DNA from 3 places in the Pseudomonas cavernicola genome. Region 3 is predicted to be linked to each of the others. Evidence: riboswitches for the same ligand, from Rfam matches in the RefSeq annotation. Region 3 holds a riboswitch; each other region holds the start of a gene.

Evidence for each region. Region 3 has a riboswitch for cobalamin ahead of D3879_RS05600 (CbtB domain-containing protein). Riboswitches for the same ligand answer to the same signal wherever they lie in the genome.
Region 1: it holds a riboswitch for cobalamin, as region 3 does, so the genes downstream of both, D3879_RS02195 (TonB-dependent receptor domain-containing protein) here and D3879_RS05600 (CbtB domain-containing protein) in region 3, are expected to answer to the same signal.
Region 2: it holds a riboswitch for cobalamin, as region 3 does, so the genes downstream of both, cobO (cob(I)yrinic acid a,c-diamide adenosyltransferase) here and D3879_RS05600 (CbtB domain-containing protein) in region 3, are expected to answer to the same signal.

What each region holds. Positions count from the first base shown of each region.
Region 1 is NZ_QYUR01000002.1:407,617-414,765, reverse strand. Features, by position in the region: gene D3879_RS02205 (cobalamin-binding protein) at 1-409, shown strand, start outside; gene D3879_RS02200 (IS110 family RNA-guided transposase) at 425-1,420, opposite strand; gene D3879_RS02195 (TonB-dependent receptor domain-containing protein) at 1,992-3,905, opposite strand; cobalamin riboswitch at 4,020-4,248, opposite strand; gene dxs (1-deoxy-D-xylulose-5-phosphate synthase) at 4,502-6,421, opposite strand; gene D3879_RS02185 (acetyl-CoA carboxylase family protein) at 6,638-7,149, opposite strand, start outside.
Region 2 is NZ_QYUR01000002.1:2,559,177-2,566,325, forward strand. Features, by position in the region: gene cbiB (adenosylcobinamide-phosphate synthase CbiB) at 1-794, opposite strand, end outside; gene bluB (5,6-dimethylbenzimidazole synthase) at 791-1,471, opposite strand; gene D3879_RS12180 (cobyrinic acid a,c-diamide synthase CobB) at 1,485-2,789, opposite strand; gene cobO (cob(I)yrinic acid a,c-diamide adenosyltransferase) at 2,800-3,411, opposite strand; cobalamin riboswitch at 3,702-3,960, opposite strand; tRNA gene D3879_RS12190 (tRNA-Ala) at 4,439-4,514, opposite strand; gene D3879_RS12195 (O-methyltransferase) at 4,644-5,306, opposite strand; gene D3879_RS12200 (C40 family peptidase) at 5,341-5,859, opposite strand; gene D3879_RS12205 (C40 family peptidase) at 5,955-6,545, opposite strand; gene D3879_RS12210 (NAD-dependent deacylase) at 6,611-7,149, opposite strand, start outside.
Region 3 is NZ_QYUR01000002.1:1,131,715-1,138,863, reverse strand. Features, by position in the region: gene D3879_RS05630 (HvfC/BufC N-terminal domain-containing protein) at 13-813, opposite strand; gene bufB (MNIO family bufferin maturase) at 804-1,649, opposite strand; gene bufA2 (BufA2 family periplasmic bufferin-type metallophore) at 1,708-1,962, opposite strand; gene cobM (precorrin-4 C(11)-methyltransferase) at 2,139-2,897, opposite strand; gene D3879_RS05610 (cobalamin biosynthesis protein) at 2,927-3,337, opposite strand; gene D3879_RS05605 (CbtA family protein) at 3,435-4,142, opposite strand; gene D3879_RS05600 (CbtB domain-containing protein) at 4,153-4,338, opposite strand; cobalamin riboswitch at 4,449-4,694, opposite strand; cobalamin riboswitch at 4,815-5,028, shown strand; gene cobW (cobalamin biosynthesis protein CobW) at 5,149-6,201, shown strand; gene cobN (cobaltochelatase subunit CobN) at 6,331-7,149, shown strand, end outside.

The DNA of each region.
Region 1 (7,149 bases), 720 kb from region 3:
CGAGCAGTTGGCGGCAGGCTTCCAGGCGCGCCTGAGCGAACTGCGTCAGCGTTATCGGCGCGCAGTGCCGCTGCGGGTGTTCTATCAGATCTGGGATACGCCGCTCTATACCATCGGTAGCCGGCAGATCATCGGCGATGCGCTGCGTGTTTGTGGCGCCGAGAACGTGTTCGACGATTTGCCACTGCCGGCGCCGCAGGTCAGTGTCGAGGCAGTGCTGGCGCGTGATCCGCAGGTGATTCTACTCAGCTCGCCGGGTCTGGCCGCCGCGTGGCAAGCCTGGCCACAACTGACGGCGGTGCAACGTCGACAAGTCTGGGTGATTCCGGATAAGGGCCTGGAGCGGCCCAGCTTGCAGATGTTGGATGCGACGGAAAAACTCTGCCAACAGCTGAGTCGCGTCCCGTAGATACTCTGTTGGACGTCAAGCTTCAGCCAGATGGATTTTGCTGAATAGCTTGCTGGAGTCGAAGGGTTCGCCCAGTTGGATGCAAGCCCAAAGCCCGGTCAGGTACTTGCGCATGACGGCGCACACGGCCTGTATTTTCTTTTTGCCACGGCGTTGTAGGGACAGGTAGAAGGCCTTGGCGTTTGGGTCATGTCGTACCGCGCTCAGTGCCGGCATGTAGAGGGCGCTTCGTAGATAGGCATTACCCGCCTTGCTCAGCCGTGAAGCCTTATTGACGCTACTGCCCGATTGGCACAGGCGGATATCTAGCCCGGCATAGCGACTGACTTGCGGCGCCTTCAGATGCTGGGGCAGGACACTGAGTTCAGCCAGTAACGCAATAGCACTGGCAACGCCAACACCTTTGGCTGCCAGCAGATGCTGAAACTGACTGTTCAACACGGCGTCCTCGGCAATCAGGCGCTGTGCAGCGTTGCTGAGTCGCTCGATGCGCTGATCCAGCCTCTCGACCGCTTCAACTTCGTCTTCAATCAGCAGCGCCAGCGTGTCACGTTTGGAGCGCAAGGCGTGCAGGCGGTTCTTGGCTTGTGTACGGGTCGCGGTCAGCCGATTGATTTGTCGGCCGATGTCACGCAGCGCCATACGGAGGGTATCCGGCGCAGTCCAAGGGGCTGGCGTCATCCGCTCGGCGTACTCGGCCAGGAGGGCCGCGTCTAGCGGGTCGGTCTTGCTTTGCGCCAACTTGAGTTGGGCAAAGTGGTGGAAGCTTTTGGGGTTGATGACAGACACGACGATCCCGGCCTTGCTCAAGGCAACGGCCAAGTCCAAGTAGTAAACGCCGGTGGCCTCCATCACGACTTGGACGGCTTTTAGCGCTTTAATCCGCTCCACCGCCTGGGCGTGACCCTCGGGCGTTTGCTGGATGTCCAGCTTGCCCCGCGTGCGACCACCCTTTCGCCATGCCAAGACAACTGTCTTGGCACCCACATCCACACCGACAAATACGCTCATTGTTTTCATCTCGCCCGGCATTTGAGCAACAATAGCTACCGGTTCCCCGACCTCGCACTTCTTGCCGCTGCAACCTTGTGATGCGAAGTCCACCTCAATGAGCTGGCTTCCGGATACTCCACGCGGTGGGCAATGAGGCGGGGGGCCGATCTACGGACGAGGTTGAGTGTGAACTCACCTCCAGGTTGGAACGGCCTCCCCAGTAACTGCTTCTCTGCGTCAAGCGCAGGGCCTGAAAGGCTAACCCGGTTGACGGAAAACAACATACAAGGTTGGCGCTGAACGCAGTGATGCCCAACAAGGAGTCGCCTCGCGACTCCCTATACAACCGGCCCCGAGTTTGACCGCCCGGCCTTGCAGGCCGGTTGTTGGGCATCGCCTTCGGCTCAGCACCAACCTACAGTTTTGCGCAGCATCGCAAGCAAACGACTGTCCCGTAGGTTGGCGCTGAGCGCAGCGATGCCCAACAAGGAGTCGCCCTGCGACTCCCTATACAACCGGCCCCGAGTTTGACCGCCCGGCCTTGCAGGCCGGTTGTTGGGCATCGCCTTCGCTCAGCACCAACCTACGCTTACAGGTTCGGTGTCCAGGTGAAGCCGAACAGTAGCGCTCGACCTTCTTCCTGGTAGGCGTAGTTCACCCGCTGATAGGCATAGAGGGCACGGCTGTAATCCTTGTCCAGGGCATTGCTCAGTTTCAAATCCAGCGTTACTTCGTCGCTGGCCTGCCAACTGCCGCGCAGTCCGAGTAGGCCATAGCCGGCGATGCGTCGGGTGTTGCCGACATCGTCGTAGCTCGAATTGATGGCCTGCCATGTGGCGCCGACACCGAAGGCGCCGAACTGGCGGTCCAGATCCAGGCTCAGCGTACGGCGAGCTCGGCGCGGTAGGGTATGTCCGCTTTCCGTGTCGCGTGGGTCGAGCAGGCTGGCATTGGCCGAGGCGCGCCAACCCAGCACATTGCGTTCGAGGCTGAGCTCGAGCCCCTGCAGGCGCGCGGTGTTGAGGTTGACCGCACGGTAGATGTAGTTGATCGGGTCGTAGAGCTCGGTGCTGATCAGGTCGCGTACCTCGTTGCGATAGGCCGCCAGGCTCCAGCGCGTATCCCAATGCTCACCACGCAGCTGCACCTCGTAGTTGCGCGAATGCTCGGGTTCGAGATCCGGATTGCCGATGTAGCCATTGCCGTCGTTGGGCCAATACAGCTCGTTGAAGGTCGGCGCGCGGAAGCCCTCGCTGTAGGAGGCGATCAGGTCGATAGCGGAGTCAGCCAGCGGCACGGTCACGGCGGTGTTCCAGCTGTTCTGGCTGCCGAACTGCTGGTTTTGGTCATGCCGCAGGCCCAGTTCGGTGGAGAAAAGCTCGCCCTGGAAACGGTGCTGGATGAACGCGGCCTGGTTCCAGCGGCTTTGCTGGTCGAAGGCGGTGGTGCTGTGCAGTTGGTCCTCATACCAGTCGGCGCCGAGCAGCAGGCTGTGGCTGTCGTTCAACTGGAGGGTGTTGAGCCAGCTCGCCGAGTCGCGGTAGGTGTTGAACACGTTGTGTTCGTCGCTCAGCTTGTCCTGGCTTTGCTGGCGGTTTTCGCTGTGGCCGAGTTCCAGGCGGCTGTTCCAGGCATCACTGAGCTGGGCATCGACGAAGCCGGAAGCGGCGCTCAGGGTGAAGTCGCTGGAGGGCTGCTGTGGAAAACTCTGGAAGGTGGCCATGTCGAAGCGGCCAAAAGGGTTGTCGAATTCGCTGCGGCCACGCTGGTCCAGTACGCTGAGCCCGGTCTCCAGCTGTTCATTGAGCTGATGGCTGAGATTGAAGCTCAGCGCCTTGTTGCGGTAAGCATCGTGATCCGCGTCGGAGTCGAAGGAGGGCCCTGTGCGGTCGATGCCGGCGGTTTCGTCGAGGCTGGTGTTGAGGCTGAAACGGGTCTGCTGATCGCCACCGGCAAGCCCCAGGCTGCGCTCCCAAGTGTTGTTGCTACCGGCGCCCAGATGCAGACGCGGCTGCAGACCCTGCTCGCCGCGGCGGGTGAAAATCTGGATCACTCCGCCGATGGCATCGCTACCGTACAGCGCGGAGCGCGAGCCGCGTACCACTTCGACGCGCTCGATCTGCTCAATGCTGAGGTATTGCAGGCTGGCGCCGCCATCGGATGCCGAGCCAATGCGTTGGCCATCCACCAGCACCAGGCTCTGCGTATTGCCCGTGCCGCGGATCAAAACTGAGGCAGTGCTGCCGCGGCCACCGTTCTGCACGACTTGTACGCCGGGCACGCGGGTCAGCAGTTCGGTGATCGAGCTGGGTTGCAGGCGGTCGATATCTTCGCGCGTGAAGACGCTGGTTGCCGCAGTGGCTTTGCTCAGTGGTTCGGCCACACGACCCGAGGTGATCACCAGCGGCGGGAGTTTCAGCGCATCGCCAGGTTCGCTGAATTCTTCGGCCTGGCTGGTCAGCGGTAAGAGCACCGCAGCCAGGGCGAGACGGGACAACTTCATTAATAAAGCCTCAAAAGTACTTAGAAAACTTTTGAGGAGGGCAGGGACAAGCGCAGGCGTGGAATGGCCGGGATGAGCTGGCGCCTGCGCTTGACGATGATGCCCTCCGCAACACCAGTCACATCCACCAGGGCCGGTCTCCGGGCTCTCGACCGAAAGCGAACTTTCCTGCCCGATCGCCTTCCCAGGAAAATCCCAGTGGCATCTTGATCTGGCATGCAGCGCAAAGGCTGTGATCGATTACCGTTGCGGGGGCAGCGCCGGGATTGCTCGTGATACGAGCGCACCGGCTTCCCGTTTAAGGCCTGACAGGATCAGGCGCACCTCGGCGGAACTCGCAGGCTGTTGAGAAACTACTGCGCTCGGATATGCTGCGTTGAAAGCAGGCTCAGAATGCTCATTTACGCACAGTAAACTGCGCCTCTTCGCCTGATTGACTCGCTGCGCTCACCCTAGCGGGCCAGCCTTTGGCTGTTACTCCGCTTCGCTGCGTTGCGCCTTGCCTGTCCTTCGCTCGCTACGCTTCTCAGCAGCCTGCTAAAACGCCGCGCACCTTAATGCGCGGTGGTCACCAGCACAAGCGAAAGCCCGGTGGGTTAGCGTGAGCCAGCTTCAAGTTGCGCCAGGCGGGTGCGCACGGACGCTTCGATGCCGGCGGCATCCAGGCCGCATTCGGCGAGCATGGCCGCCGGTTTGGCGTGCTCGACGTAATAGTCGGGGAGGCCCAGATGCAGGATCGGCTGCAGCAGGTTCTCACGGGCGAGGAATTCGCTGACGGCCGCACCGGCACCGCCCATCACCGAGTTCTCTTCGATGGTCACCAGCAGCTCGTGGCTGGCCGCCAATTGGCGTACCAGCGCCTCATCCAGCGGTTTGACGAAGCGCATGTCGACCACCGTGGCATCCAGGTTCGCGCCGACTACCAGGGCGTCGGCCAGCTGTACGCCGAACACCAGCAAGGCGACTTTCTGGCCTTGCCGCCGCACCAGGCCCTTGCCGATTTCGAGTGGTTCGAGTGCCTGCTCGATCACTGCGTTCGGGCCGCTGCCGCGCGGGTAGCGCACCGCCGCCGGGCCTTGGAACAGATAACCGGTGGTGAGCATCTTGCGCAGTTCGTTCTCGTCGCTCGGGGTCATCACCAGAATGCCGGGGATGCAGCGCAGGTAGGAGAGGTCGAAGCTGCCGGCGTGGGTCGGGCCGTCTTCACCGACCAGACCGGCGCGGTCGATGGCGAACAGCACGTCGAGGTGCTGCACCGCCACATCGTGAATCAGTTGGTCATAACCGCGCTGGAGGAAGGTCGAATAGATCGCCACCACCGGTTTGGCGCCTTCGCAGGCCATGCCGGCGGCGAGGGTCACGGCGTGTTGCTCGGCAATCGCGACGTCGAAGTAGCGCTGCGGGAAGCGCTCGCTGAAGGCCACCAGATCAGAGCCTTCCTTCATCGCCGGAGTGATGCCGGTCAGGCGCGGGTCCGTCTCGGCCATGTCGCACAGCCACTGGCCGAACACGCTGGAGTATTTCGGCCCGGCGGCCTGCTTGGGAACAGAGAGGGCGGCGCTGGCCGGAGCGTTAATCGGCTCCAGCTTGGTGATCGCGTGATAGCCAATCGGGTCCAGCTCGGCCGGGGCGAAGCCTTTGCCCTTTTTGGTGATCACATGGAGGAACTGCGGGCCTTCCAGGTCGCGCATATTGCGCAGCGTGGTGATCAAGGTCGGCAGGTCGTGGCCGTCGATCGGGCCGATGTAGTTCCAGCCCAGTTCCTCGAACAGGGTGCCGGGAACCAGCATGCCTTTGGCGTGTTCTTCGGTCTTGCGGGCGATTTCCCAGGCGCCGGGCAGGCGTGACAGCACCTTCTTGCTGCCCTCGCGCATGCTCGCGTAGGTGCGGCTGGAGAGGATTTTCGCCAGGTAGTTCGACAGGCCGCCGACGTTGTGCGAGATCGACATGTCGTTGTCGTTGAGCACCACCAGCATGTTGGCTTTGACGTCCGAGGCATGGTTCAGCGCCTCGAAGGCCATGCCCGCGGTCAGCGCGCCGTCACCGATCACTGCCACCGATTTGCGCTTGCTGCCTTGCAGTTGCGCGGCGATGGCCATGCCTAAGGCGGCGCTGATCGAGGTGCTGGAGTGGCCGACGCCGAAGGTGTCGTACTCGCTCTCGCTGCGCCGGGGGAAGGCGGCGATGCCGTCCTTCTGGCGTAGCGTGGTCATCTGCTGGCGGCGGCCGGTGAGGATCTTGTGCGGGTAGGCCTGGTGGCCGACATCCCATACCAGACGATCTTCCGGGGTATCGAAGACATAGTGCAGCGCGATGGTCAGCTCGACCACGCCGAGGCCGGCACCGAAATGCCCGCCGGTCTGCCCGACCGTGTAGAGCAGCTCTTGGCGCAGTTCGTCGGCGAGCGTCTCCAGCTCCGCCTCGCCCAGCCGGCGCAACCCGGCCGGCATCTCTGCGCGGTCGAGCAGAGGCGTTACGGGGCGTTCGCGGGGAATCTCGTGAAACGTCGTGGGCATCAGGCAGATCGTTATAGGTATAAAAGATGCGGCAGTTTACCCGAATCGCCGCAAGCTACCCAAGTTGGCCGTCGCCCTAAGACGAGGAGTGAGGATTACTGCGCTAACGCTGAGTTGTCGTTCAGTGCAATTTAGTAATCCCACCGCCCACGTAGCGGCCGAGTGATCAGGCCAAAGGCCTAGAGCGCGACGACCTTGGACGCCGCGCGCCAGCTCTTACCAGGTATCGACAAACGCGCGCTTCTTGCCTTCGCGCTTGGCCGAGCGCGGCGCCGCGTTGAGGCCACGCAGCAGCCAACTGCGGGTGTCCAGCGGGTCGATCACCGCGTCGATTTCGAGGAAGCTGGCCATGTTGATGCCTTTACCGCTCTGGTAAGCCTTGGCGACCAGTTTGTCGAACAGCTGTTGCCGCTGCGTCAGATCCTCGAGCGCTGCCAGCTCTTTGGCAAAGCCCAGGCGCACTGCGCCCTCCAGACCCATGGCACCGAATTCGCCGCTCGGCCAGGCGATGGTGAACAGCGGCGAGTGGAAGCTGCCGGCGGCCATCGCCTGGGCGCCGAGGCCGTAGCCCTTGCGCAGCACCACGGTAAAGAACGGCACACTCAAGCTCGCGGCGGCGACGAACATGCGCGACACGTGCCGCACCGTGGCCTGTTTTTCCGCCTCCGGGCCGACCATGAAACCGGGGGTGTCGCACAACGACAGCAGCGGCAAATCGAAGGCATCGC
Region 2 (7,149 bases), 1.4 Mb from region 3:
CCGAGCGCACCGGCACCTGCAGCCATCACCGGGCCGGCGTTTGGGCTGTCCCAGGTCGGCGCCTGAGTGCGCCAGCAATGCAATGCCAGCCGGGTTTTGCCGAGCAGCGCGTACGTCAGCGCAACCAGCCGGGCGGGGAGGTAATTGAGTACGTCATCGATCCGCGCGGCGGCCCAGCCGAAGCGCTCGAAGCGCGCGTTGCGATAACCCCACATGGCGTCCAGGGTATTGCTCAGGCGGTACAGCACCACGCCCGGCGCGCCGAGCAACACGAACCAGAACAGCGCGGCGTAGACCGCATCGCTGCCGTTCTCCAACACCGATTCGGTGGCGGCACGGGCGACGGCCTCGTGATCCAGCTCGGCGGTCTGCCGGCTGACCATGTAACCGACACGCTTGCGCGCCTCCGGCAGATCATCCTGGCGCAGCGCCCGGGCCACCGGCTCGGCATGCTCGGCCAGGCTCTTCAAGCCGATTGCCGCATACAGCGCCAGCACCTCGACCAGCCAACCGACAGTGGGCAGCAGGCTCAACAGATAGGCCATCAGCGTCAGCGGCAACACCGCCAACACCCAGGCCGTGACCCCATGGCTGCGCCAGCCGCGACCGATGTCTTCATGCCTCATCTGGTTGTGCACATCACCTTCTGCCAAAGGGGGAGCGAATGGCCGGTTGAAGCGTCTTTCAAGTGCATCAGCAAGGCGCCCGAAAGCCACCAGCGGGTGCCAGCTTTTCGGCTCGCCCAACACGGCATCCAGCGCCACACCAGCCACACTCAACAGGGCGATGCTCATGTCCGCTCGCCCCGCTGCCGCTCTTCCCACTGCCGCTCTTCCCACTGATTGTCGAACACCAGTTCGGCCAGCGGCCTCGGCGTGGCCCAACCTTCCTGCTGCAACATCGGCACCGGATAAAACTCCGGCACCGGGCCCAGGCAGAGCACCGCCACCGGTTTCGCCCCAGCCGGCAAGTGGAGCAGCGCGGCCAAGGCCTCGGGGTCAAACAACGACACCCAGCCCATGCCCAGGCCCTCCGCACGAGCAGCGAGCCAGAGGTTCTGAATCGCGCAGGCAACCGAAGCCAGGTCCATTTCCGGCAAGGTGCGGCGGCCAAACACATGCGCCTCGCGGCCTTCCATCAGCGCCATCACCAGCAACTCGGCGCAGTCACGCACACCCTCGACCTTGAGCCGCATGAATTCATCCGAGCGCTGCTGCAATGCCTCGGCCGTGCGCACCCGCTCCTCTTCCACCAAGCCATGAATGGCGCTGCGCAAGCCGGCCTGGGTGATGCGGATAAACCGCCAAGGCTGCATCAACCCGACGCTCGGCGCCTGATGCGCCGCTTCCAGCAAACGCGCCAGCAGCTCGGGCGCAACCTGGCCGCCGCTGAAATGGCGCATGTCGCGGCGCTCAGCAATTGCGCGGTACACCGCCGCGCGCTCGGCTTCGCTGAAAGCGTGCTGGCTCATGCAGTCGACTCGCTCATGGTAAGAACAAGGCCGCAGCCGCCCGGGGATTGGACGGCAGATAGAAGTGAATATAGGAAGCGGTCAGCCGGCCGATCCGGTAAACCGCCTCGGCCGTGCGTTTATAAGTCGGGCAGACACCACGAGCCAACGGCTCCAGGGCACAGTCCAGTTCCGAATAGTGGTAGGTGTGGCCACGCAGGCGCCCTTCCGGCAATTCGATTTCCTGCAGCGCCAGCGCCTTCAGGCGTTTGTGCATCAGCGCCTCGCCAGGCAGCAGGCCGAGCAGCTCGCCGCGCTCACCGTCTTTATCGGTCAGCCCCTTGAGCAGGTAGAGCATGCCGCCGCACTCGGCGTGGATCGGTTTGCCGGCGGCGTGATGGGCATGAATCGCCGAGTTCATCGTCTGGTTCGCCGCCAACTGCTGCAGGTGCAACTCGGGGTAGCCACCAGGCAGATAAAGGCTATCCACCTCGGGGATACCGGCATCCTGCAGCGGCGAAAACTGAATCAGTTCGGCGCCCAGCTCACGCAGCAGATCGAGGTTAGCCTGGTAGAGAAAAGCGAACGAAGTATCCCGCGCGACACCGATGCGCACGCCGGCCAATAACGCTTCGATGGGCTGGCTCTCAAACAGCTCGGGAGCGGCAAAACTCACCGGCGCCGGCAAGCCAACGTCGGCACTCGCGGCCAAGGCATCGGCGGCGGCATCCAGACGGGCATCCAGGTCGGCCAGCTCTTCGGCCTGGACCAAGCCCAGATGCCGGCTCGGCAGTTCGATCGCGGCACTGCGCGGCAAGGCGCCGTACCAGTGGATGTGCTTGGGCAGGCAGTCACGCAGGATCTCGCCATGGCGGATGCTGCCGGTGCGGTTGGCCAGCACCCCGGAGAACGGCAGATCCGCCTGGAACGTTGCCATGCCGTGGGCCATGGCACCGAACGTCTGGGCCATGCCCGAACCATCGATCAGCGCCATTACCGGCACGCCGAAATGCCGCGCCAGGTCGGCGGCGGACGGTGTGCCATCGAACAGGCCCATGACCCCTTCGATCAGAATCAAGTCGGCCTCGCCAGCGGCTTCCCAAAGCAGGCGGCGGCTTTCCACCTCGCCGACCATCCACAGATCCAGCTGATAGACTGGCGCGCCGCTGGCGCGGGCGAGGATCATCGGATCGAGAAAGTCCGGCCCGCACTTGAATACCCGTACCCGTTTGCCCTGGCGCGAATGCAAGCGCGCCAGAGCTGCGGTGACAGTGGTCTTGCCCTGGCCGGAAGCCGGTGCGGCAATCAACAGTGCCGGGCATTGGCGTTCGGCGCTCATACAGAAAACCTCAAAACTCCACCCCTTTCTGCGCCTTCACGCCGGACTTGAACGCATGCTTGAGCATGCCCATTTCGGTCACGGTATCCGCCGCCTCGATCAAGCCGGGTGGCGCACCACGGCCGGTGGCGACCACGTGCTGCAACAGCGGACGACCACCGATATCGGCCAGTACGGTTTCCAGCGACAGATAGCCGTGTTTGAGCGCGATATTCAGCTCATCCAGCACCACCAGGCCGATCTCGGGGTCATTCAACAGCTGCTTGGCAACCGCCCAGGCGGCGACGGCTTTGTCGATATCGCGCTGGCGATCCTGCGTGTCCCAGGTGTAGCCCTCGCCCATCACGTGGTAGCTGACTTCCTCGGGGAAGCGGCGGAAGAACCGCTCTTCGCCGGTACTCGCCGCCCCTTTGATGAACTGCACCACGCCGACCTTCATGCCATGGCCCAACGCACGGGCGACCATGCCGAAGGCCGAGCTGCTTTTGCCTTTGCCATTGCCGGTGTGCACCAGCAACAGACCGTATTCGTCTTGCGCCTGGGCGATCTTTTCATCGACCAGGGCCTTTTTGCGCTCCATCCGAGCCTTGTGGCGGGTATCTCTTTCTGCTGACTCGCTCATCGTTTCACCTCAGAACCTTGCTGCACGTTGAAGGCTGCCAAAAACACTGCTGGAAGCGCGAAAGGGGTGTCGAGACAGACTGGCCAGAAAGAATACCGCCCAGTGTGCGGCGGGAAAATTCTCACCACTGCCGAACAGCTAGGCAGCACTGGCGCCAGAAAGGACTTACTCATCGAGACAGTATCTCCACCACTCTCGCCCACACGACTCGGGCTGGGTAAAGCTCGCGGAGAACAGCAGACGCACAGGCGGCACAGCGCAGCCCACACGCCAGACAACGCCCTCCGCGATGCCGTGGACTGCGACAGGCCGGTCTCCGGGCTTACGAGCGGAACACCTTCGAGATGAGGTGTTCGCAAAACCGCACCTTCCCGTGCAGAGCACAGTGGCTATAAAGCGGCTTCTTGACTCGCCTACCGTTGCGGGGGCAGCGCCGGAATTGTTTGCGGCTGTTGATCATTTACTAATCAACGCGCAGAACGCACCGGCTTCCCTGTTTCACCCCCTCGGCGCTAAGACTGGGGGGGCACCTGAAGCAAGGCAGGCAGGGTAGAGGGTTGGGGATGGAGCGTCAACGCGACCTTAGGGCTGGTGTGGCCAGGCTGCAACTGAACTCTGCAGCGGTGCCGCCAAACTGCGCACTTTGCCCCGCCGGTGGTGACCGCCAAAGACCTTATCCAGCCTTCAGATGCTCCGGCTAGCGCCCCAAGCGGTTGGTTCATTATTCCAAGGAAATATTGAACGAAGCGTCATGCCCGCGCAGGCGGGCATCCAGAAAGGCCGTGGCCTCCTGGGTTATTCACTACGTTCACCCCTCCGAGGCCGCCCTCTGGGCGTTCAACGCACTGCGTGCTTTTGTCCCGCCATCGCGGGAACGACAGTTACTCATTTATCCCGAACCTCCTTAAGTAATTGAATTAACCAAACAGGCCGCCAGGTACTGGTGAAGTACTGCTTTGGGACTCCAAAGTTCTGACCTGTTGAAGTCCAGGAAAAGGCCGGCCCAATGGGTTCCGGCCTTTGGATTTGGTGGACCGAAGGAGGATCGAACTCCCGACCTCCACGTTGCGAACGTGGCGCTCTCCCAGCTGAGCTATCGGCCCTAAGACGGGCTGAATATAGCTCACCGGCTGCGGGTCGGCGCTGGCAGGCGGACGCGGTCAAGCCTGTTCGAGCACATCGTTGGAAAAAGCTGCTGAGGCGAACTCATGCGCCCACGCCCAGCACTGCTATCAGCGTTTACGGCAGATGGTCAGGCCATCGCCGATGGGCAACAGAGACAAATCCACACGCTGATCATTTTTCAGGCGACGGTTGAGGGCTTGGATGGCGCGGGTGTCAGCGCTGTCGGGGTTGGCCTCCAGCACTCGCCCACTCCACAGGGTGTTGTCGAACAGGATCAAACCGCCAGGCCGGGCCAGCACCAGGGCATGTTCCAGATAAACCGGGTAATTGGCCTTGTCGGCGTCGATAAAGATCAGGTCGAAGGTTTCGCTCCGCCCCTCTCGCTCCAACTGGCTCAGGGTTTCCAGCGCCGGTGCCAGTCGCAGGTCGATGCGCTCATGCATCCCCGCCTGTTGCCAGTAGCGACGGGCAGTAACGTTGTAGTCACCGGCCAGGTCGCAGCAGATCAGCTGTCCATCTTCCGGCATGGCGCTGGCCATACAGAGTGCGCTGTAGCCTGTGAAGGTGCCGATTTCCAGCAGCCGTTTGGCACCGCTCAGCTTGACCAGCAGCGCCATGAATTGACCCTGCTCCGGGGCGATTTGCCAGCGCGCCATGGGCAAGGCTTGAGTTTCCTCGCGCAGGCGCTTGAGCAGCGGCGTTTCGCGCAGGGAGACATCGAGCAGGTAGTTATACAGTGCGTCGTCGAGATTCAGGGTACGGCCGGTCATGCAACACTCCTGTGCAGGTAAGGGCGCGTGCAGGTCAAGGCGTGCGGGCGAGGTGGGCTGGATTGAGCACCCGCTTGGCATCCAGATAGCTCTTCTGCCAATAGGCAGTCGCCAGGCTATCCAGGCGCACAGTGCCGCCACTGGAGGGCGCGTGCACGAAACGCCCTTCCCCGACATAGATACCCGCATGGCTGACCTGACCGCCGCCATTGGTGGCGAAGAACACCAGATCACCGGTCTGCAGCGCATCCTGGCGCACACTCGGCGCACGCATGCCGATCAGCTCGCGGGTAGAGCGCGGCAAGGCGATGCCGGCAGCATCCCGGTAGACGTAACCGATCAGGCCGCTGCAATCGAAGCCGCTATCTGGGGTATTACCGCCATAACGGTAAGGCGTGCCGACCAACCCCAAGGCGCGCAACAGCACATCATCGGCGGTGCCACTTTGCTCGACAGGGGTGCTGAAAACGCTTTCTGGAGGGGCGGGATTGCTCGCGCAGGCAGTTAGCAGCGCGGCGAGTACGATGAGGGCGAGGCGGGCCGTGACGGGCATTAGCGAGGCGGCTCTGATTCTTAGTGCGCTCTACTCTGCCCCGAGGTACGGCCACGCGCAAGCTTTGCGCTTACGCGGGCTGAACTGAATGGAGGTTAAGGGTGCAGCTGATTGCGGCTAACCGAAGCCATCGCCAAGGCGCGCTTGGCCTCGATGAAGGTACGGCTCCAGTATTTATCACCCAGGCTATCCACCCGCACACCACCACTGCGACTGCTGGAAGAGTGGATGAACTGATCATCGCCGAGGTAGATGCCGGCATGGCTGACTCGGCCACGGCCGTTGGTGGCGAAGAACACCAGATCGCCTGGCTCAAGCTCTGTACGCGCCACCAGCGGCGCATCGAGGTTGATCATTTCGCGGGTGGAGCGCGGCAGGCTCATACCGGCTTCTTCTTTGAACAGGTAACCGATAAAGCCGCTGCAATCGAAACCGGAAGAGACCGAGGTGCCGCCGAAACGGTAGCGGGTGCCTACCAGCGACAGGCCGTGAGCCAGGATGCTGTCGGCAAAGGTCGGCAATTCGTAGGGTTTGTCTTGCGCAAAGTCCGGCAGTTGCTCGGCAGTTTGCTCATCAGCAACCGGCTGGGGAGCGACGGCAACCTGCGATTTCGGCGAGTGGCCGGCGCAAGCGACCAGGAAGAACGAGAGTGCGAGAGGCACGAGGGGTGCGAAGCGTTTTAGCATGGGCACGGCCGTGTCGGATTTTTATGAAGCCGCGACTATGCCTTCCACAACCCTTAGATGCAAATTTAATTAGCCGCAATGTGACCTAGCAACTCCGGCAAAACATCTAAGGCCCTACCCCGCAAATGCACATCCACCACCCGACTGAGGTCACTGTTCATCGGGTTGATTTCGGCAATAAAGCCGCCAGCCTGGCGGGTGCGCATGACCGGTTCGACAATGTACGGGAAGCTCGCCGTGGTTCCCACCGCCAGCACCACATCGAAGCCTTTGCGCAGCTCGGCGTAGAGCGTATCGATGGCCTTTTCCGGTAGCATTTCCTCGAACAGCACTACGGGCGGTCGCAGAATACCACCGCACTGCACGCATTTTGGCGGCAGAGGGCGCTGTAGATGCTGCGCCAAATCAGGGCTCTCGGCGCCACATGATTGGCAGAACAGCGGCGCCAGCTCACCATGAATCTCGATCAGCCGTCCCGCCGGGCTACCTGCCGCGCGGTGATAACCGTCGATATTCTGGGTCAGTACCCAGCAGCCGGATTTGCGCCGTTGCAGCTCGGCGATAGCGTAATGACCAGCATTCGGTTTGGCGCCCAGGCAGGCTT
Region 3 (7,149 bases):
CTCGCTATAGGCTCAACAACCTTTGTCTATGACAGACACCCGCTGCAGCAGCCCGTCGCTCAGCCACTGCTTGAGCCAGGAGGCGGCTTGCAGGGCCGGAGCTTCGCCCTGCTCACTGAGCCGGGCACAGAGTTCGGCGAAGCTCCAGCCCTGCACGCCCATGCCCTGCAGCGCCTCGGCTTCCGCCGGGCCCAGGCTGCGGTATCGGCTGACCAGGCCCTGGCGCCAGATCAGACAGACGTGCGGCTGCTCCAGCAGTGTGCTGGCTGGCGTCTCCTCCGCGGCCTTGAGTGCGCGCCACAACGCCAGGCTGTTGTAGTGGCAGACCAGCCACTGCACGCTGGGCAGCAGGCGTACCCGTAGCTCGGGCCAATCCGCGGGCGGCAGCGTGGCCATGCTCTGCAAGGTCAGGGGTTCGCCATCCGCGGCGTCGAAGGCCAGGGTGAAAGCCCATTCCAGACGCGCCAGTTCGGCCAGCGGGGCGCTCTGTGCGGCGACCAGATAGCCGTCGATGAAATCCGCTAGCCGCGCACCCAGCCAGCGCAGGCTGAAATGGCGGGATGGATGGGCTTGCAGATAGGCACTCGCCAGACCCTCGAACTCGTCGTCACCGAGCCAATGGTGCAGGGTCGGGTAGTCTTCGCGCAGGGCATCCAACAGCCGCGCCCGGTAGGCGTTGTGGTAGATCGCCAGGCCTTCCTCGGCGCTCAAGGCGGGGCTGCCGAGCAGGCTGTCGCGCAACGCCGTGTTGGGCTGCGTCTGTACGCCGAGCAGGTAGGCCTCTAGCTCGCGCTGCCAGTCGTTCAGGCGCATGCGGCCTCCGTGCCGAGTGCTATGGCGCCGAGGGCGCGGGCCTGGTCCAGTTCGGCGAGCAGCTCGGCCAAGGGCGGGAAGTGATCGTCGCGCTCCAGCAGGGTGGCGACCGGCCCGAGATGCTGCAGGGTACGCTGATAGAGCTGCCAGACCGGATCGCTGACTGGCTGATCGTGGGTGTCGATCAGGTAGCTGCCGTAGTCGCTATGCCCGGCCAGGTGCAGCTGACGAATCCGCGCGGCCGGCAGCGCGCTGATAAAGTCCCAGGGCTCGAAGCCGTGATTGCGCGCGCTGACGTAGACGTTGTTGACGTCCAGCAGTAACTCGCAGCCACTCAGCTCGCTGAGGGCGGCGAGGAACTGCCATTCGCTGAAATCAGAGTTCGCGGTGCGCACGTAACTGGAGACATTTTCCAGCACCAGCGGCCGCTCTATTACCTCCTGCACCTGGCGCACACGGGCAGCCACATGCTGCAGGCTTTCTTCGGTGTAAGGCAGCGGCAGCAGGTCGTGCAGTTGATGGGCGTTACCGCGGCTCCAACACAGGTGGTCGGAGATCCACTCCGGCTGCACCCGTTCGGCGAGACGCTTGAGCTGCTGCAGGTAGTCGCGATCGAGCGGATGCGGGCCACCGATGGACAGCGACACGCCGTGCATCACCAGCGGGTAGTGCTCGCCGATGGCGTCCAGGTAGTACAGCGCCTTACCGCCCTCGACCAGATAGTTTTCCGAGACGACTTCGAACCAGTCCACCGCCGGGCGCTGCTCGAGTATCTCGTTGTAGTAGGTGCTGCGCAGCCCCAGGCCGTAGCCGAGGCAGGGAGTAGCTGAAGACATGCCGGGCTCCTTCGCCTAAGGGGTCGGGGTGGCCGCCAATCGGCCACCCCGGGCGCACTTACGGACCGACTTTGCCGCCGGCGTTGTTGCACTCAGCCAGGGTCATGCTCTTGAAGCCTTGTCCCTTGCAGGAGCCCTGCCCTTTGCAGGCGTTTTTCGTGGTCTTGCAGTCATTTTTCCCTTTGCAGGCGTTGACGCCGTAACAGTGCACCGACTGGGCTTCCTCGGCGAAGGATTGGGTCGGGATGCTGGCGAACAGTCCAGCGGCCGCCAGGGCCAGGGCGGCGCCAGCAGCGGCAGTCTTGATGGTCATCTTGTTATCCTCATGTGATGGGGGACGTCGGCCGTGGACGGCTGGATCAGGCCCGACACATTGATAGAGTGAAGACAGTTTCTGGCGTTACAGCCAGACGAAAATAATCCCTATGCCTGCGTTTGCGCGCATTGGAAAAATGCAAAACCTAAAGAGCCTCAGCCCTTTATCTGCCGTCAGGCCTTGTCCGCCGGCCGATAAAGGTGCTCGTGACCTTCGCGGTAAAGATTCGAGTCAGCGAAGTCCTCGGCCGCCAGCACCCGGCCGACCAGGATCAACGCCGTGCGCTGAAAACCTTTGGCCTGCACCTTGGGCTGGATGTCGGCCAGGGTGCCGCTGACCCAGTCCTGATCCGGCCAGCTGGCACGGTGAATCACCGCCACCGGGCAGTCGGCGCCATAGTGCGGCAGCAGCTCGGCGACGATCTTGTGCAAATGGCTGATGCCCAGGTGAATCGCCATGGTCGCGCCATGGCGCGCCAAGTCCGGCAACTGTTCACCGGCCGGCATCGCGGTTTTGCTCGCGTAGCGGGTGAGGATCAGAGTTTGCGAGATCCCCGGCAGGGTCAGCTCGCTTTCCAGCAGCGCCGCACAGGCGGCGGTGGCAGTGACGCCCGGGATGATCTCGAACGGAATCTGCAGTTTGCGCAGCAGGCGAATCTGCTCGCCGATCGCGCCATACAGCGACGGGTCGCCGGAGTGCACGCGGGCGATATCCTGGCCCTGCTCATGCGCCGTTTTGATCAGCGCGATGATTTCCTCCAGATGCAGTTCGGCGGTATTCACCACCAGCCCCGCGCGATGGCCTTCGAGCACCGCCTCGGGCACCAGCGAACCGGCATAGAGAATCACCGGACACGAACGGATCAAGCGCTGACCCTTGACCGTGATCAGTTCCGGATCGCCTGGGCCGGCGCCGATGAAATAGACCGTCATGGGTCTCTCCTGAATCGTGAAGTAAGCACTTATGCGCGCCGAACGCTGGCCAGGGCGAAGCTGGCGCTGGCATTGCTGTGTTTGCTGATCAACAGTTCGGCCCGACTGCCGCTCAACGCCTCAACCTGTGCCAAGGCACAGGCTTCGGCCACCCCGGCGCTGCCGATGGCGCGCAAGGCGATGGCGGAATGTTGCGTCAGCCGGCTGTCGAACGCTGCCAATTGTGCGGCAGAGAAAAACTCCAGCGGCAGCCCCAGCGTTTGCGCCAAGGCCAGCAAGCCAGGCTCGGTGCGCTTCTGCTCGATACTGGCGAGCCCGCTCAAGTCCACCAGGTGCAAACCATAGGCAGGCAGCGTCTGCTCCAGCAGTTCGCGCAGCACGGCTTCCGAACAGCCACGCCGGCAGCCCAGGCCGGCGATATACAGCGGGGCGACCGTCATAGCAGCGGCGCCGCGGCTTGAGCAAAAGCGAAAAACCCGCTGATGGCAACGCCGTCAACGGGTTCGCAGGCAACCGGCCGAGGGCCGGGGCGGTTGGTCACGCCGCGTTCGAACCGGCGAAATGGCGATACAGCCAGGCCGAAAGCAACCCCAGCGCCGACCAGAACAACGCATTGGTAATCAGCGAGGCCCAGATGAACTGGTGCTCCAGGGCCTCTGGCGCCAGGCTCGCATGCACCTCGGGCTGCGGCGCACCGATCACATGCGGCACCAGCAGCAACACCAAACCAACGATGCGCAGCGCCCAATGCCGACCGAAGACGATCAGCGCCAGACCTACCGCCGTAGCCGTGGCGGTACCCACCCACCAGTACTGGCGCAGTGTCAGATCGGCGGCGGCAGTCCCCGGCAATTCCGGCGGCAAGCCCAGCGAAGGCGCCAGGCTGAAGGTCGCGAAACCGCCCAGGCCCCAGAGCAAGCCTTCCCAGCTCCGGCCCGGCGTCCGCAGGCTGTACAGGCCGGCCAGCATCAGCGCGAAGCCCACCGCCACCACCAGATTACCGCCGGTGGTGGACAGCACGCGCTGCCAGCCATCTTCCGGCGCCCAGGCCTCGGCGCTGTGCTCATGGGCGGCAACGCCGGCCTCATGCGTATGTTCGCTGGGCTGTTCGGTGGCCGGTGCACTGTTCTCGTAGGTTTCCCCTTCAAGAATCAGCGGTGCGACCCAAAAACTCTGCAACAGAGTCAGTAAAAGTGCCGCCAACAGCCCGCTGAAGCCGGCCGTCTGAGCGATGCGCTTGATCATGGCAAGCCTCTCAGTGGCACGGGAATGCGGAGCTGTGTCGGGTATCGTGCGCCGCGTTGTGTACGGCATCGATCTGCGAGAAGCCGGCAAAATAGACCAGCAGTGCGCCCAACAGGCCGGCACCGATGGCCAGGATCAGGCGTTGCGATAGCGAGGCGCTGGCCTCGACAGAATGTGTCAGGGTGCTAGTGGACATGACCGTTCCCTCTGAACTGGAAATGAAAACGTAGCAGAAGGGAACGCACGAGGAGTCGACTGCGAATGCACTCGAGCTTCCGGCTTGCGCCCGCCCACCGCGGGTTTGCCAAACTGTAATGATTTCAGGCCGGTCTCCGGGCTTGCGATGACTGCTGGATGCGAACATCCACAGTGTTGTGGGATTCACCTTCCCATGCCCAAGAGCCTGTTAATGACTCGTAGCACAGTGGTTTTTCGATCCCACCATTCGCTTACCGTTGCGGGGGCAGCGTCGGACTAGCCCCAAGGGGCGCACCGACTTCCCGTTTCACCTTGCGCACGACCGCGCAAGACACCTGAAACAGCCTTTCTAGAACATCACGAACACCGGTAGAGCGTCAACTTCGGCGCACCGCTGCATGCAGTAGGCCTGGGGATAGCTCCCCATAGGCGCTTGTTTCCCACAACCTGAATTGACCCATCTCCACGCACTGCGTAGCCTTGCCGCTTCGAGGTTCTCTGGGCAGAGCTTGCTAGCGCCAGAGCTAAGAGGGAACGCGGTTGAACGCCGTGGCTGCCCCCGCAACTGTAAGCGACTTGATCTCTTCCAATGCCACTGCTGTACGCGGGAAGGCGAAGAGAGGGGCCCCTGATTAGGAGAGCGGGCCAGGTCGTGAGCCAGGAGACCTGCCTTCGAGCTGCTTTTTACGACAACCGGGCGGGGTGATCCGGTGGCGAACTCGCAATGCGGGCCCTGGTGCTCCGCTACGCTCGTCCCGCATGCCCGCCGATCCGATTTCGCTTCGATCTGAACAGGGCTGCGCGACGCATGAAAACCTTGGCCAAACTTCCCGTCACCATCGTTACCGGCTTTCTCGGCGCCGGTAAAACCACCCTGCTGCGACACATGCTCAACAACGCCGAAGGGCGACGCATCGCGGTGATCGTCAACGAGTTCGGCGAACTCGGCATCGACGGCGAAATCCTCAAGCAATGCTCGATCGGCTGCAGTGAAGAAGAAGCCGTCGGCCGGGTGTTCGAGCTGGCCAACGGCTGCCTGTGCTGCACCGTGCAGGAAGAGTTCTTCCCGGTCATGCGTGAACTGGTGGCGCGGCGTGGCGACCTCGACCAGATTCTCATCGAGACCTCCGGCCTGGCGTTGCCCAAACCACTGGTGCAAGCCTTCAATTGGCCGGAAATCCGCAACGCCTGCACCGTCGACGCGGTCATCACCGTGGTCGACAGCCCAGCCGTGGCCGCCGGCACCTTCGCCGCCTTCCCGGATCAGGTCGACGCCCAGCGCCGTGAAGACCCGAACCTCGACCACGAATCGCCGCTGCACGAGTTGTTCGCCGACCAACTGGCCAGCGCCGACCTGGTCATCCTCAACAAAGCCGACCTGCTCAGCCCTGAAGCGCTGGCCGCCGTCCGTGCAGAAGTGGCGGAAGAATTGCCGGCGGCGGTGAAAGTCATCGAAGCGCGCGGTGGCGAGCTGCCGATCTCGATCCTGCTGGGCTTGAATTCGGAAACCGAGCTGCACATCGACGGCCGCAAGACCCACCACGATCTGGAAGACCACGAAGAGCACGACCACGACGAGTTCGACTCCTTCGCCGTCGAGCTGCCGGAAGTGGAAGAAGCGCTGCTGCTGACCGCCCTCAATGGCCTGGTCGAGCGCCATGGCGTTCTGCGCATCAAGGGCTTCGCGGCGATTCCCGGCAAGCCCATGCGCCTGCTGATCCAAGGGGTCGGCAAGCGTTTCGACAAACATTTCGATCGCGCCTGGCGCACCGATGAAAGCCGCACCAGCCATCTGGTGGTGATCGGCCAGGAGCTAGACCAGGCGCTTATCAGCAACGAGCTGAAGACCTCGTTGCTGTGAGCATCACGCCACGTTTGCTCCCTCTCCCGTTTACGGGAGAGGGTTGGGGAGAGGGCCAGTTGTCTATCAGTGGGCTTATAACCCTCTCCCTCGATCCCTCTCCCGTAAACGGGAGAGGGAGGTAACCCTATGCACCTCTTGCGCACCCAGCCCGGTGGTTTCGTCCCCGCCGATGGCATCGCCCATCTGGCACAGACACCGGCCGATGTCGTGATCCTCTGCACCGGCGACTCGCACCTGTCGCTGTTGGCCGAGGCGGCGCGGGATCTGCCGGCGGACTATCCGAGCCTGCGCCTGGCCAGCCCGGCACAGCTGCAAAACCATGCGTCGGTCGACCTCTATGTGGACGAGGTGCTGCAACACGCCAAGCTGATCCTGATCTCCCTGCATGGCGGCATCAGCTACTGGCGTTACGGCGTCGAGCGTCTGGTCGAGCTCGCCGCGCGCGGCGCCAAACTGATCCTGGTGCCGGGCGACGACAGCCACGATCCGGAATTGACGGCGCTGGGCAACGTCAGCGCCATCGAGGCCGAACGGCTTTGGCAGTACCTGCGCCAAGGCGGGGTAGACAACGCCAGGCAGCTCTATCACTACCTCGCCAGCACCTGGCTGGGTGCCGATTACCCCTGGGTCGAACCGCAGCCGCTGCCGCGCGTAGGCCTCTATCACCCGCAACAGGCCAACGCCGCACTGAGCCATTGGCAAGCCGACTGGCGTGCTGGGCAGGCGGTGGTCGGGTTGCTGTTCTACCGCACCCATGTGCAGTCGGCGAACACCGCCTTCATCGACGCGTTCTGCCAACGGTTGTCGGCTCAGGGTCTCAACCCCTTGCCGATTGCCGTGGCCAGCCTGAAAGAGGCAGCCTGCCTGAAGGTGGTGGAGGATTTGCTCGAGCAAACGGACGCCGCACTGATCATCAACACCACCGGCTTCGCCCAGTCCAACCCC